4 linked regions of the Sulfolobus sp. A20 genome follow. Each later gene encodes a partner of the first gene's protein in a complex. Links are inferred from orthologs where the notes say so. Each region holds a gene or a part of one and is shown on either strand. Other genes may lie near its edges. The genes, in order: rpl18a, BFU36_RS02405, BFU36_RS02465 and rpl7ae.

Region 1 (2,888 bases):
CCACTTTAGTTAAGATAACCAGGTCAAATCCCACATTATTTTCAAAATATTTTGCTTGCTCTAGAGCATCATTTCCGCTTAATGAGTCTAAAATTAAGATTCTTAAATTTGGCTTAGTTATCCTTAGAATCCTTTTTAGTTCATTAACTAGATCTGAATCCGTATGCATTCTCCCGGCAGTATCTATTAAGACTACATCAATACCTCTACTTTTAGCTGCTTGAATTGCATCAAAGGCTACTGACGCGGGATCAGCCCCATATTTTCCCTTAATAATTGGTATTCCCAAATTATTAGCATGAATAGTTAGTTGCTCTTGTGCAGCCGCTCTAAAGGTATCTGATGCTGCTATTATGGTATTAATTCCGCTTTTCTTTAATAAGTATGCAAATTTTGCAATAGTCGTAGTTTTACCTACTCCATTTATTCCAAAGAACACTATGACGTAAGGTTTTTGTGACTTTTTTATTTCACTAACTATGTCTATTGGTTTATTTTTTGTTAGGATTTCTTCTATAGATTTTTTTAGCGACTCTTTTGTAATTTTCTCTATATCATCACTCCTTCTTATCTTTTTTCCTACTAAGTTATTTTTTAAATCATTTAAAATTTTTTCTGTAACCTCAAATGAAACATCACTCTCTAATAGCTGATATCTGAGTTCTTCTATGAGCTCCTCTATGTCACTTTCTTTGATCTCCCTATATCTTAAAAAATCGAAAATACCTAATCCTCTTTTTTCTTCTGGTTGACTAACATTTACTTCATCATTTCTTTTCGAACCCTCTGCTTGCTCCTCTTTCTTTTCCTCGATTTGCGGAACTATCTGTTGTAATTCAGCCTTTTCTGGCTTTTCCTCACTAGTAGCTCTTTCTTTATTTTCCCCCTTAATTTTGTCAGCAAAACTGGAAAAAGCTTTTTTTAATTTGTCAAAACAATTTATTCACCTTGTTGTTTGGCGGCAGCTTGCTGAATCTGATTTAAAATATCTACTATCTGATTATAAGTATCTGCTGCCTTCTGAAGTTCATTATTTAGACTCTGTGCTGCTTTTTCTAATTCATCCTTCTTTTTATCTAAAATCTTTACTGCGTCATCTGGGCTCACTTCCGCATAATAACTTAAACCTAAGTGGATTATTATTTTATCAACAGTTGCTCCATTGACTTTAACTAAGGCATATCCCTTTTTATCGAGAAACATCATCATTTGAGGGTTTCCTCCCTTTTTCATCTCTTCAATAGCCTGCTTAGCTGAATCTACGGAACTTAATGAATCTAATATCTCCAATTGAGTCTTCTGAAGAGAGTCTATATATTTTCTTAAATAATCCGCCTGCGCTATTAAGTCCTCTAACGAAATAGCTCCTTGATTTTGACTCATATTTCTCACACTATAATCTTTTCCAATTTTCCAATCTCTTTTACTCTTTTATCTATAACTTCTTCTTCCTTTAGCTCTCTTATTTCCTCTATTTTTATGTTATATCTTTTAATTTTGTTCTTACTACCAAAATAGGAATAAATATATTCAGTAGCTTGTTTTTCATTTAAAGCTCTAATTACTTTAACAAATTTTCTCCTTTCTGGGTAGTGTGATTCTCCAAATAGCGCGGTTCCCTTAATTAGGTAATATTTTATTTCACTCATCTCATTCACCTAATGCTTTTTGGATTCTTAAAATCTCTGGACCCGTAGTAGAAGATCCTACCAAGGCCCCTTTATCATTTGCTATTAATCCGCTCCTTATAAAAACGCTACCAAAGTTCACGGTACCAATATCTATTTTTACTTTAAATAATTTTTCTAATTCCTTTAATTCTTCTTCGCTCGCGTTAATATGAACTAGTCCCCCCTTGTTAGTTACCACACCGACTGATCCTACGGTAATCATTTGAGCAATTCTCGTCTTCTTTATCTCATCTACTCCTAAAGTCTCCTTTATTACTTTTTCTTCCGCATTTGTAAATTCTGGATAAATAACTGCTCCATTATTATTAGTTAGTATTGTATTTCCTAGCGCTGTGACTCTAGAATTTAGGACCTCTACTCTACAATCCTTTAAATTTTCTTTAAGAATTTTTAATTCGTCAGATGTAGTAGTTTTAGGTAAAAGTATTCCATTATCATTGCCTGTAATATAGATACCTATGATAAAGCTTCGTGAAATTTCTGCCTCAATTATCTCAGTATTTAAAATCTCAGATATGGCATCCTTTACCTCTTTTTCAACACCTTTAGGAACTATTGTATATTTATTATTAGTAAAAATATAAACGCCTATATTGTCTGTCCCAAAAATTGACACTCTTTTTATATTCATTTACTCTTAATAGCGGGTCTAACAAGATATATTTTTTCTCCTATCTTGGTTACAACAATTCTAACTTTGCCTTGAACCTTATCACTTCCATTCCTTGTTACAATCCTAGGTAATAATGGGTCTACTACAACTCTTTCAGCATTAAAGTGTCTTCTGACTATTTCTCTTATCGTGTTAACAGCTCTCCTACTTCTAATGTTTCTTCTTCCCATCTTTACTCTTCTTAGATTTACTACCATTTCAAAATTATCCTTCTCCTTCATTTATTTACACCTTTAACTTATTTCTTCTCCAATTTCTTCTCAGTGGGTTAAATCTAACTTTTCCTCCCGTTTTTAAAACTACCCATATTGGAATGGGTACGTTTGATTTCATTGCCTTACCTAGTCTTATCTTTTTGCCTAATGGTTTGTTTCTACTCATTTCCATCCCCTCTCCTTTATCTGTATCTTGAAGTCACGTTTATTCTGCTCAGAAATTTGTGCTAATATTTGTTTTAGCTCCTCATCCGTTATTGGAACTTTTATTCTCCCAGACTGTGCTAAAGCTATTAGTTGATTCTCTAA
Region 2 (2,876 bases), 290 kb from region 1 along the record:
GCTGTGCTAGTTGATTTATTCCCTAGAACGGTTATAGATGTATTCACAGAAGTATTGCAAGCTGATGCAGGATCAAGATTAGTGTCATTGATGGCTGCTTCTATGGCTTTAGCTGACGCAGGAATACCTATGAAAGATCTAATAGCAGGTGTTGCAGTAGGCAAAGCAGATGGAGTGATAGTATTAGACTTAAACGAGCCTGAAGATATGTGGGGAGAGGCAGATATGCCTATCGCGATAATGCCTTCATTAAATCAAGTTACTTTATTTCAGCTTAATGGAAATATGAGTCCAGACGAATTTAGACAAGCCTTGAATCTAGCTATTAAGGGTATAAACGTTATATATAACCTTGAGAAGGAGGCGTTAAGATCTAGATTTATAGAATTCAAGGAGGAGGGAGTATAATTATGTCTGCAACGCCTTCTAATCAAAACGTAATCCCAATTATAAAGAAAGAAAGTATTATAAGCCTATTTGATAAAGGCATTAGACAAGATGGAAGGAAATTAAACGAGTATAGGCCAATTTCTATTACTGTTGATTACGCTAAGAAGGCCGATGGGTCTGCTTTGGTAAAACTGGGAAATACGATGGTTTTAGCCGGTGTAAAATTAGAGCTAGGTAAGCCATATGAAGATACTCCAAATCAAGGAAATTTAATAGTTAATGTGGAACTCTTACCACTAGCTTATGAAACTTTTGAACCTGGTCCTCCAGATGAAAATGCGATAGAATTGGCTAGGGTAATAGATAGAAGTTTAAGGGATTCAAAGGCTATCGATTTAACAAAGCTTGTCATTGAGCCAGGTAAAAGTGTATGGACTGTTTGGTTAGACGTCTACGTATTAGATTATAATGGTAATGTATTAGACGCGTGTATGTTAGCATCAATTGCTGCTCTATATAATACATCTGTGTATAAGGTAGAGCAGTCTAATGGATCAATATCTATTAATAAGTCAGAAAAAATAGGAAAATTACCCATGAACTACCCTGTGGTTTCTGTATCACTAGGTAAGGTAGATAAATACTTAGTGGTTGATCCAGATTTAGAGGAGGAATCGATAATAGAAGCTAAGATTTCATTTTCATATACAGCTGATTATAAAATAGTGGGTATACAGAAATCTGGAAAGGGAAGTTTACTGATACAAGATATAGATCAAGCCGAGAATATAGCACGGGTAGCAGCAGCTAAGTTAATAGAAGAACTTAAAAAGCAATTAAATATTTAGATAAGGTGAAAGAGTATGGGTAAGGTAACTGGTATAGCTGGGAGATTTGGGCCAAGATATGGATCTACGATAAGAAAGAAATGGAAAGAAATAATGGAGAGAAGGTATCAAGATCATCAATGTCCTTATTGTAAGACAGCTGGAAAAGTTGTTAGGTTGGCATCTGGCATTTGGTATTGTAGGAAATGTGGAGCAAAGTGGGCAGGGCTTGCATATACGCCCTATTAACGTTATTATAACATCTTCGCGGGATGCTAATATTAGAGTTAGGAACTTTTTAAACACGTTAGAAATTGTTATACCCGATTCTCTAAAGATAAATAGAGGTAGAAGGGATTTAAAGGAAATTTTTGCATTAGCATTATCCCTTCATTCCCCATATTTACTATTAATCAGTACACTAAAAGGTAATCCATATAAGATGATACTTTACGATTTAGTAATGCTCTCACCCAAGTATATATTTAAGATTAGAGGAATTTCTCTTCCTTCCGATTTTGGTATAACGTTAAATGAGATAGAGAGAGGCTCCATATGTATTTTATACAATACTTGTGCTTTCGTCAAAGATTTTATACTAGATCTTGGATATCCGATTTTGTCAGAGTCTAAGAATAATTGTAAAATTCTATCATTTTTTAAACAAGTTGACAGTAATCTTTGTGAGGTCACTTTTATGGATAAAAATAATAATAAGTTCTTAAGAATTTCTTTAGAATTATGGCACTAGTAGAGATTAAGTTAAAAGATGAAGCAGACGATGCAGAGAAATTTAAGAATATTGAAGATATTATTTATAATTCAATAATAATTGAGAAAATAGATACGAAATATGTTAAAATTGAGAGAGATCCTCTTAGAATTATAATTAACTCGCCTACACTAACAAGGACAAGAGCTATAATGAACTCTTATATACTCTGGTTATATACAATTCTAAAGTCATTGGAAGAGGTGAAATGAGTTTGGCTGAAAAATTACCCCCAGAAGTTCAAACCCAATTAGCGAAATTTCAACAATTGAAAAACCAATTAGATAGATTACTGTTAGAGAAATCTACGATAGAAAACGAGCTAAGGGAAATTAACAGAGTCTTAGACGAGTTAGCTAATCTTACAGCTGAGGCTACAATTTATAAGATAGTTGGTAATTTATTGGTTAAGTCGGATAAGGCTTCCGTAGAAAAGGAATTAAATGATAGAAAAGAATTACTAGAATTAAGATCACGTACATATCAGAAACAAGAAAGTATATTAAGGAAACAGCTTGAGGATCTCCAAGCAAAGATCAACGAGATGTTGTCTAAATATTATCCACAAGGAGGGCAATCGGGTATAAAAGCCTAGGAAAAGATTAATTATATTGACCTATGGTAATTAGAATTTATGTTGATGATAGAGAGAAAGCAAGCGGTATACCAGAGTTACTTAAAGAATTAGGCTTAATAGTAATATTTAGCCAACTTGAAGTTGCTGACTACGTAGTGGCAGATGGTGTTGCTATAGAGAGAAAATCTGTGCCTGATTTAATTAACTCTATTTTTGATAAAAGATTTTTTGATCAGATTTCTAGGTTATCAGATTCCTACAGAGTCCCAATACTGATACTGGAGGGTGATATTAACTTAATTAGAAAAAT
Region 3 (2,919 bases), 280 kb from region 1 along the record:
TTCATTTTTCTCCTTAGCATCTAATAATGGTATGTATCTTTTTCCGAGAGCTAAACCATTAAATGTAATCCTATTTTTGTCATTATTTGATATAGAAAATTCAATGTTAGAAATCACATCAAAACTATCCTTTATTCTCAGAGTAACATGCACGTTTAGAGTTAATGAAATATTCTGGGTAAAGGATTCTAGACATAATGAGAAAATGATGGAGATAGTAGACGATGTCTCCAAATATTTATTGGCTCCGCCTTATCTTAAAAAATACATCCCATTCAAATCTACTCTAAGGAAAGTTGGTCTTCTAAGCCCTTTGAACGTTCCCTCACATAATGTTAAGAAAACGTTAGTCGAAGGAGAATTAAGGTTAGGAAGAAAAGGTGATTTTGGATTTAATAGAAAGATAAAAACTAAATCCAAGGTAATTCTTGTCTTAGATTCAATAAAATTTAATTTTATTCCATATATTAATATATACTATGATGGTATAAGGATGAAATTTATTGAATTCGATGACATATTTAAATTTGATAATATAATAGTAGCCAGTAGAAGTGGGAAAAATCCCTTAGAAAGTATGCATGAAATTAAAGAGCTTTATAATAATAGAGGTTTGACTCTATTAATAGGCCCTCCTCATGGAAGAGTTCTTAATAAGCTAGGTGAGAAATATATAAATAGTTCGTACAATTTTGCAATTAATCAAGGCGTTATGGACATAAGGACGGAAGAAGCATTAGCGTACTCCTTATCTATACTAAATCTGATGTTAAGTTAGCTTTATAATTCTTAAATAATAGGAGAAATAGCATTAGCGGGGAAGATTAATGGGTCATCGTAAGTTATCGTCACCAAGAAGAGGTTCGGCTGGTCTCAGACCTAGGAAGAGAGCATCTGAGTTGCTTCCTACACCTAGGAATTGGCCTCAAGTTAACTTTAATGAACCTAAACTATTAGGCTTTATAGGATATAAAGTTGGAATGACTCATATTTACTTTATTGATGATTGGCCTAACTCTCCTACAAACGGAAAAGAAATTTATATGCCAGTTACCGTTGTGGAGACACCACCAATTATTCCCTTATCCATTAGAGCTTATGTCATGGATCCTAAAGGAGAGCCTAGTGTACTAACTGAGTATTGGGCTTCTATTCCCTCTCAACCAGAGGTATTTAGGAGAATTAAATCTTTCTCTATTTTACAAAAAGATGAGGAGAGTAAGAAAAAATTCCAAGAGAATATGAATAAAAGATTTGAGTTAATAAAATCCAATCTTGAAAGGATTTTATACTTTAGAGTTTTGGTAGCAACACAGCCTAGAAAAATTCCGTCGTTAGGAAAGAAAGCTCCGGATCTAGTAGAAATACAGATTGGAGGAGGGGATAAGGCTAAACAACTGGAGTATTCTTTAAGTATATTAGGTAAGGAAATAAATGTAAAAGATGTATTTAAGGAGGGTCAATTAGTTGATATAATTGGAGTTACTAAGGGTAAAGGGTTTGCCGGTGTCATAAAGAGATATAATGTTATAGAATTGCCAAGGTGGCATAAGCATAGAAAGGGAAGTAGAAAAATTGGTACCAGAGGACCTTCATTGGGCACACCTAGTTATACCCCGCAACCTGGTCAATTAGGATTCCATAGGAGAACTGAATACAATAAGAGAATTTTGAAGATTTCTGATGATCCAAAAGAGATAAACCCGTTGGGAGGATTTGTTAGATATGGGATAGTAAGAAATACGTTTTTAGTAATACAAGGTTCAGTATTGGGAAGTAAGAAGAGGCCAATATTCTTAAGGTACCCAGTTAGGCCTTCGTATGTTTTTGAAGGGGTGCCTAAGATAACTTACGTGAATTTAAACAGTCAACAAGGGTGATGTAGATGTACGTGGAACTAGTTCAAAAGAATTCAGCTGTTTTAGATCTAGAAGGAAAAAAAGTAAAAGATATAGAATTACCATTGATTTTTTCATATCCCGTCAGAAGCGACTTGATAAGACGCGCATACTTATCCTCATTTACGAAATCTTTGCAACCAAAGGGAAGAGATCCAATGGCTGGAAAGAGGACTACTGCTGAAAGTTTTGGTATAAATTTAGGATTAGCTAGAGTTCCTAGAGTTAAAAACTCTGGAGAAGCCGCGTTGGCACCAAATACGGTTGGTGGTAGATTAACCTTCCCACCTTCTCCGTTTGAGAAGATTACTGAGGAGATTAATAAAAAGGAAATGAAACTAGCCATAGTGAGTGCAATAAGTGCCACATCAGAACCTTTATTTGTGAGGAAAAGAGGTCACATATTTAATGAATCATTAATGCTGCCTATAATAGTAGTTGATGATATAGTTAATATGAAATCTACAAGCGAAGTTGAAGAGCTATTTAATAAGATAGGAATTTTAGGAGATATACAGAGAGTGAAGGAGAGAATAAAAATAAGATCAGGGAAAGGAAAAATGAGAGGCAGAAAATACAAGAAACCAATTGGTCCATTAATTGTGATTCATGCTTATAAGGCTCCTATCATTAAGGCCGCTAGAAATTTAGCTGGGGTTGATGTTGCAAATGCTAAAAATTTAAGCGTTATCCACTTAGCTCCGGGTGCTCATCCAGGTAGGCTTACAATTTATACTGAGTCTAGTTTACAGATTCTCCAGAATAGATTAGGTGGAAGATTGGTGATTTAAATGATTAAGATGGCTCTTTCAACTGAGAAGGCATTAAAATTAATAGAGTCATATAATACGCTAGTATTTATTGTAGATAGAAATGATACTAAAAGAGATGTGAAGAAATATGTGGAGAAGATGTTTAGTGTCAAGGTGGTAAAGGTGAATGTAGTAACAACACCTCAAGGTGAGAAAAAGGCATACGTAAGGTTATCTTCTGAGTATAAGGCGAGTGATATAGCACATAG
Region 4 (3,057 bases), 230 kb from region 1 along the record:
TCTGATAAAGCCTCAAACATGGAAACTCTTCTGAATGGTTTCTCTAAGTCTATTTCATATTTACTATAAGTGATTTTTGTGGTGTTGAGAACTCTTTTAGCGACTGTTCTTATTAAATCTTCAGTTAGATTCATGATATCATTATAGTCAGCGTAAGCCCAATATAGCTCGAGTAAAGTAAACTCCGGATTATGAGTCACATCTATATCTTCATTTCTAAAAACTTTTCCAATTTCAAATACTTTATTAAATCCTCCAATAATATACCTTTTAAGATATAATTCAAGCGCTATTCTTAGGTACCAATCCTCATTTAGATAATTAACATGAGTTCTAAAAGGTCTAGCTAAAGCTCCACCATATACTGGTTGAACCACTGGAGTCTCTACCTCAATGAAGCCCTTAGAATATAAGTATTCCCTAATGCTTCTAATTGCACTATACCTTATCTCCATTGCTCTTCTGGCGTTATCATTATATAGGAAATCGACATAACGATGAGCATATCTGAATTCTGGGGATAGTTTAGACCAGTCCGGCGGTTCTACTAATGCCTTCGACAATAATTTATAATCTTTTACAAGTAGGCTTAACTCTCCTTTCATGGTATAAAACACATCGCCTTTAACTCCTATTATATCCCCTCTATCTATATACTTAAAGAAATCTTCATACTTTTCATTAAGCTCATTTACTCTTAGATATAATTGTAGTTTCTCTCCTTCATCAAAAATATCTACAAAGGAAGCTTTACCGTGTCTCCTTATATTAGCCACTCTTCCAGCGGTAGAGATGTTAAACACGAATGGTTCATGTGACTTTGAATCGTAAGAAAGGGCAAGATTTTTTATATCCTTAATAGTATGTGTAATCTCATATTTAGCTGGATAAGGCTCTATACCCAATTTTCTAAGTTCTTCAATGATTTTTACTCTCCTTTCGTCCCAATTCATCGGCAATAAATTACTTTACGAAAATTAAAGTCTGTCTTCTCTTACAAGATGAATAACCTTATTTGAAGCCATTAACTTTTATTATCACTTTTACATTGAAGATCATCACCAATAACCCTTTTTAAGGAATAAACGGTTAAAAATGATTTTGAGCTAATCGCTTAGTCTAGGATTATGTTAAAAATTATATACCGAAAAGTCAAATAGTTAAAAATTAACGACCATCAAAATGTATGGGCCCGCGGGGACTTGAACCCCGGACCACTGGGTCTCTCCTCTCCAGATATACCTCATCCCTAGGAAAGGTCGGCTGACCCAATGTATAGCACATATCTGGAGCCCAGCACTCTACCTTGCTAAGCTACGGGCCCACGGTTTAATTTAGAACTGGAAAGAAAATAAATTTAATGTATAAAAAAGGCATTAGAATTAACTTGATGTAGCTTTTCCTCTTATTTCGTTTACTCTCTTTATAACTTCATCCAATATTTCTTTAGCCTCGCCTGGCTCAATTATTGCAACAGAAGCAGCAGCTACTTGAAGACCAGCAGCTTCACCAAGTGCTTTCTTGGAGGAGACGTAAACATAAGGAACTTTCTTCTCATCACACAACGCTGGTAAATGTGCTACTATCTCCTCCGGCTGAACATCCTCAGCAATTGCAACTAATTTAGCTTGACCTCTTTCTACAGCTTTTGTAACCTCGTTAGTTCCCTTCTTTATTTTCCCCGAATCTTTAGCCTTTCTTATTAAATCTAGAACCTTATCTGCTAAATCTTGAGGTACTTCAAATTTTACATAAACTGGTTTAGACATAGCGTTCATCCTCCTCTCTTATCTTCGTCCCGCATTTGACTAAGAGTTAACTCAGCTAAAAAGTTTACTCATGCGAAAAAACCGCGTCGATTTCTTCATTATCTATCTTATCAATTCTTACAAACCCAAACCTCATAAATTGTACTATTTCGCCTTCTTTCAATTCTCGTACTATTTTTTCTCCATAACCCTCAATTTTCTCTAGCTTGTCTCCTTCAGCTTTCAGTACTTTTACTTTGACCTTATCATCATATTTAACCCAATGGATTATTCTTGCGTTAACCCTTCTAGCCTCAGATATTTCCTTACTGTGAAATATTAGTTTTTGACCTTCTATTTTAACGTTACATAACTCTAACAATCTTACTACATCTCCACCTCTTACATCGTTCTTCTCCAGTAAGATTTTATCACCAGGATTTACGATTATTTCTCTATACAAATCCTTTGATGGTATTAAGGGAATCTTTGCTGTGATCGTATATGGTAATTCGATGATAAACTCTTCCCAATCATGAACAAACATTAACCTTTTAGCTATTGGATCTAACTTTTTCCTATTTATAGCTGCAATATTATCAAAGCTTATGGTAGCATCATTCATTTTAATTCCTACATCTAAAATAATTTCTTTAACAGTTTCTGGTAATATTCCTCTCCTTCTGAGAGCTGCTAACGTAGGTAGTCTAGGATCGTCTATAGTAGAACCTTTCTCTATAATTCCTCTGATTTTAGACTTACTCATCATAAAACCTTCTAATTTTAATCTGCCGAATTGTAGAACTTTAGGTAATTCCCAACCAAAGTAATTATAAATCCATTTTTGTTTTTCAGTGTTTGTCATATGTTCTTTAGCTCTCAAAACATGAGTAATTCCAAGCTCATGATCATCTATGGCACTAGCAAAATTGTAAGTAGGCCATACAATATATTTACTTCCAACTCTAGGGTGAGGATTCTTCTCAGTATTAATTATCCTAAGCATGACCCAATCTATTTGAGAAGGATCCTCGCTACTTAGATCAGTTTTTATCCTTACTACCGCTTCACCTTCCCTAAACTTACCGCTTAACATACTATCAAACAATTCCAAATTCTTCTCTATGGGGGAGTTACGATGTAAACATTCCGGTTCTTTAATCTTACCTTTACTATCTCTAAATTTTTTAAAATCCTCATTCCTGCAAGTATCAACGTATGCATAACCTTTACTAAGTAAATGCCTAGCATAATTATAGTATATTTCTAATCTATCTGAAGCGTATATTTCCGCGTCCCACTTTATACC

Evidence for each region.
Region 2: rpl18a (region 1) and BFU36_RS02405 share a complex: the UniProt entries of both Methanocaldococcus jannaschii proteins name them as parts of the 50S ribosomal subunit. The link is inferred for Sulfolobus sp. A20 from one-to-one orthologs.
Region 3: rpl18a (region 1) and BFU36_RS02465 share a complex: the UniProt entries of both Methanocaldococcus jannaschii proteins name them as parts of the 50S ribosomal subunit. The link is inferred for Sulfolobus sp. A20 from one-to-one orthologs.
Region 4: rpl18a (region 1) and rpl7ae share a complex: the UniProt entries of both Methanocaldococcus jannaschii proteins name them as parts of the 50S ribosomal subunit. The link is inferred for Sulfolobus sp. A20 from one-to-one orthologs.

The regions. Positions count from the first base shown.
Region 1 is NZ_CP017006.1:744,780-747,667, reverse strand. The notes cover bases 20-2,831. They hold rpl18a (50S ribosomal protein L18Ae), read right to left. Parts: upstream 1,650-2,831; coding sequence 1,389-1,649; downstream 20-1,388. Other genes in these bases: BFU36_RS04070 (DNA-binding protein), read right to left, coding at 2,742-2,831; BFU36_RS04075 (50S ribosomal protein L39e), read right to left, coding at 2,590-2,745; BFU36_RS04080 (50S ribosomal protein L31e), read right to left, coding at 2,319-2,585; BFU36_RS04085 (translation initiation factor IF-6), read right to left, coding at 1,651-2,322; pfdA (prefoldin subunit alpha), read right to left, coding at 940-1,383. In the rest of the region: more of ftsY, read right to left, coding at 1-19; more of BFU36_RS04070, read right to left, coding at 2,832-2,888.
Region 2 is NZ_CP017006.1:455,979-458,854, forward strand. The notes cover bases 60-2,859. They hold BFU36_RS02405 (50S ribosomal protein L37ae), read left to right. Parts: upstream 60-1,253; coding sequence 1,254-1,466; downstream 1,467-2,859. Other genes in these bases: rrp41 (exosome complex exonuclease Rrp41), read left to right, coding at 60-408; rrp42 (exosome complex protein Rrp42), read left to right, coding at 411-1,238; BFU36_RS02410 (hypothetical protein), read left to right, coding at 1,447-1,968; BFU36_RS02415 (KEOPS complex Pcc1 subunit), read left to right, coding at 1,959-2,201; BFU36_RS02420 (prefoldin subunit beta), read left to right, coding at 2,204-2,584. In the rest of the region: more of rrp41, read left to right, coding at 1-59; more of xpf, read left to right, coding at 2,860-2,876. UniProt on the Methanocaldococcus jannaschii protein: Binds to the 23S rRNA.
Region 3 is NZ_CP017006.1:468,955-471,873, forward strand. What follows is about bases 11-2,853. They hold BFU36_RS02465 (50S ribosomal protein L3), read left to right. Parts: upstream 11-827; coding sequence 828-1,880; downstream 1,881-2,853. Other genes in these bases: BFU36_RS02460 (putative RNA uridine N3 methyltransferase), read left to right, coding at 32-778; rpl4p (50S ribosomal protein L4), read left to right, coding at 1,886-2,689; BFU36_RS02475 (50S ribosomal protein L23), read left to right, coding at 2,690-2,853. Outside these bases: more of BFU36_RS02475, read left to right, coding at 2,854-2,919. UniProt on the Methanocaldococcus jannaschii protein: One of the primary rRNA binding proteins, it binds directly near the 3'-end of the 23S rRNA, where it nucleates assembly of the 50S subunit.
Region 4 is NZ_CP017006.1:974,112-977,168, reverse strand. The notes cover bases 77-3,057. They hold rpl7ae (50S ribosomal protein L7Ae), read right to left. Parts: upstream 1,770-3,057; coding sequence 1,383-1,769; downstream 77-1,382. Other genes in these bases: BFU36_RS05395 (glutamate--tRNA ligase), read right to left, coding at 1,834-3,057; lysS (lysine--tRNA ligase), read right to left, coding at 77-953. Also shown: more of lysS, read right to left, coding at 1-76. UniProt on the Methanocaldococcus jannaschii protein: Multifunctional RNA-binding protein that recognizes the K-turn motif in ribosomal RNA, the RNA component of RNase P, box H/ACA, box C/D and box C'/D' sRNAs.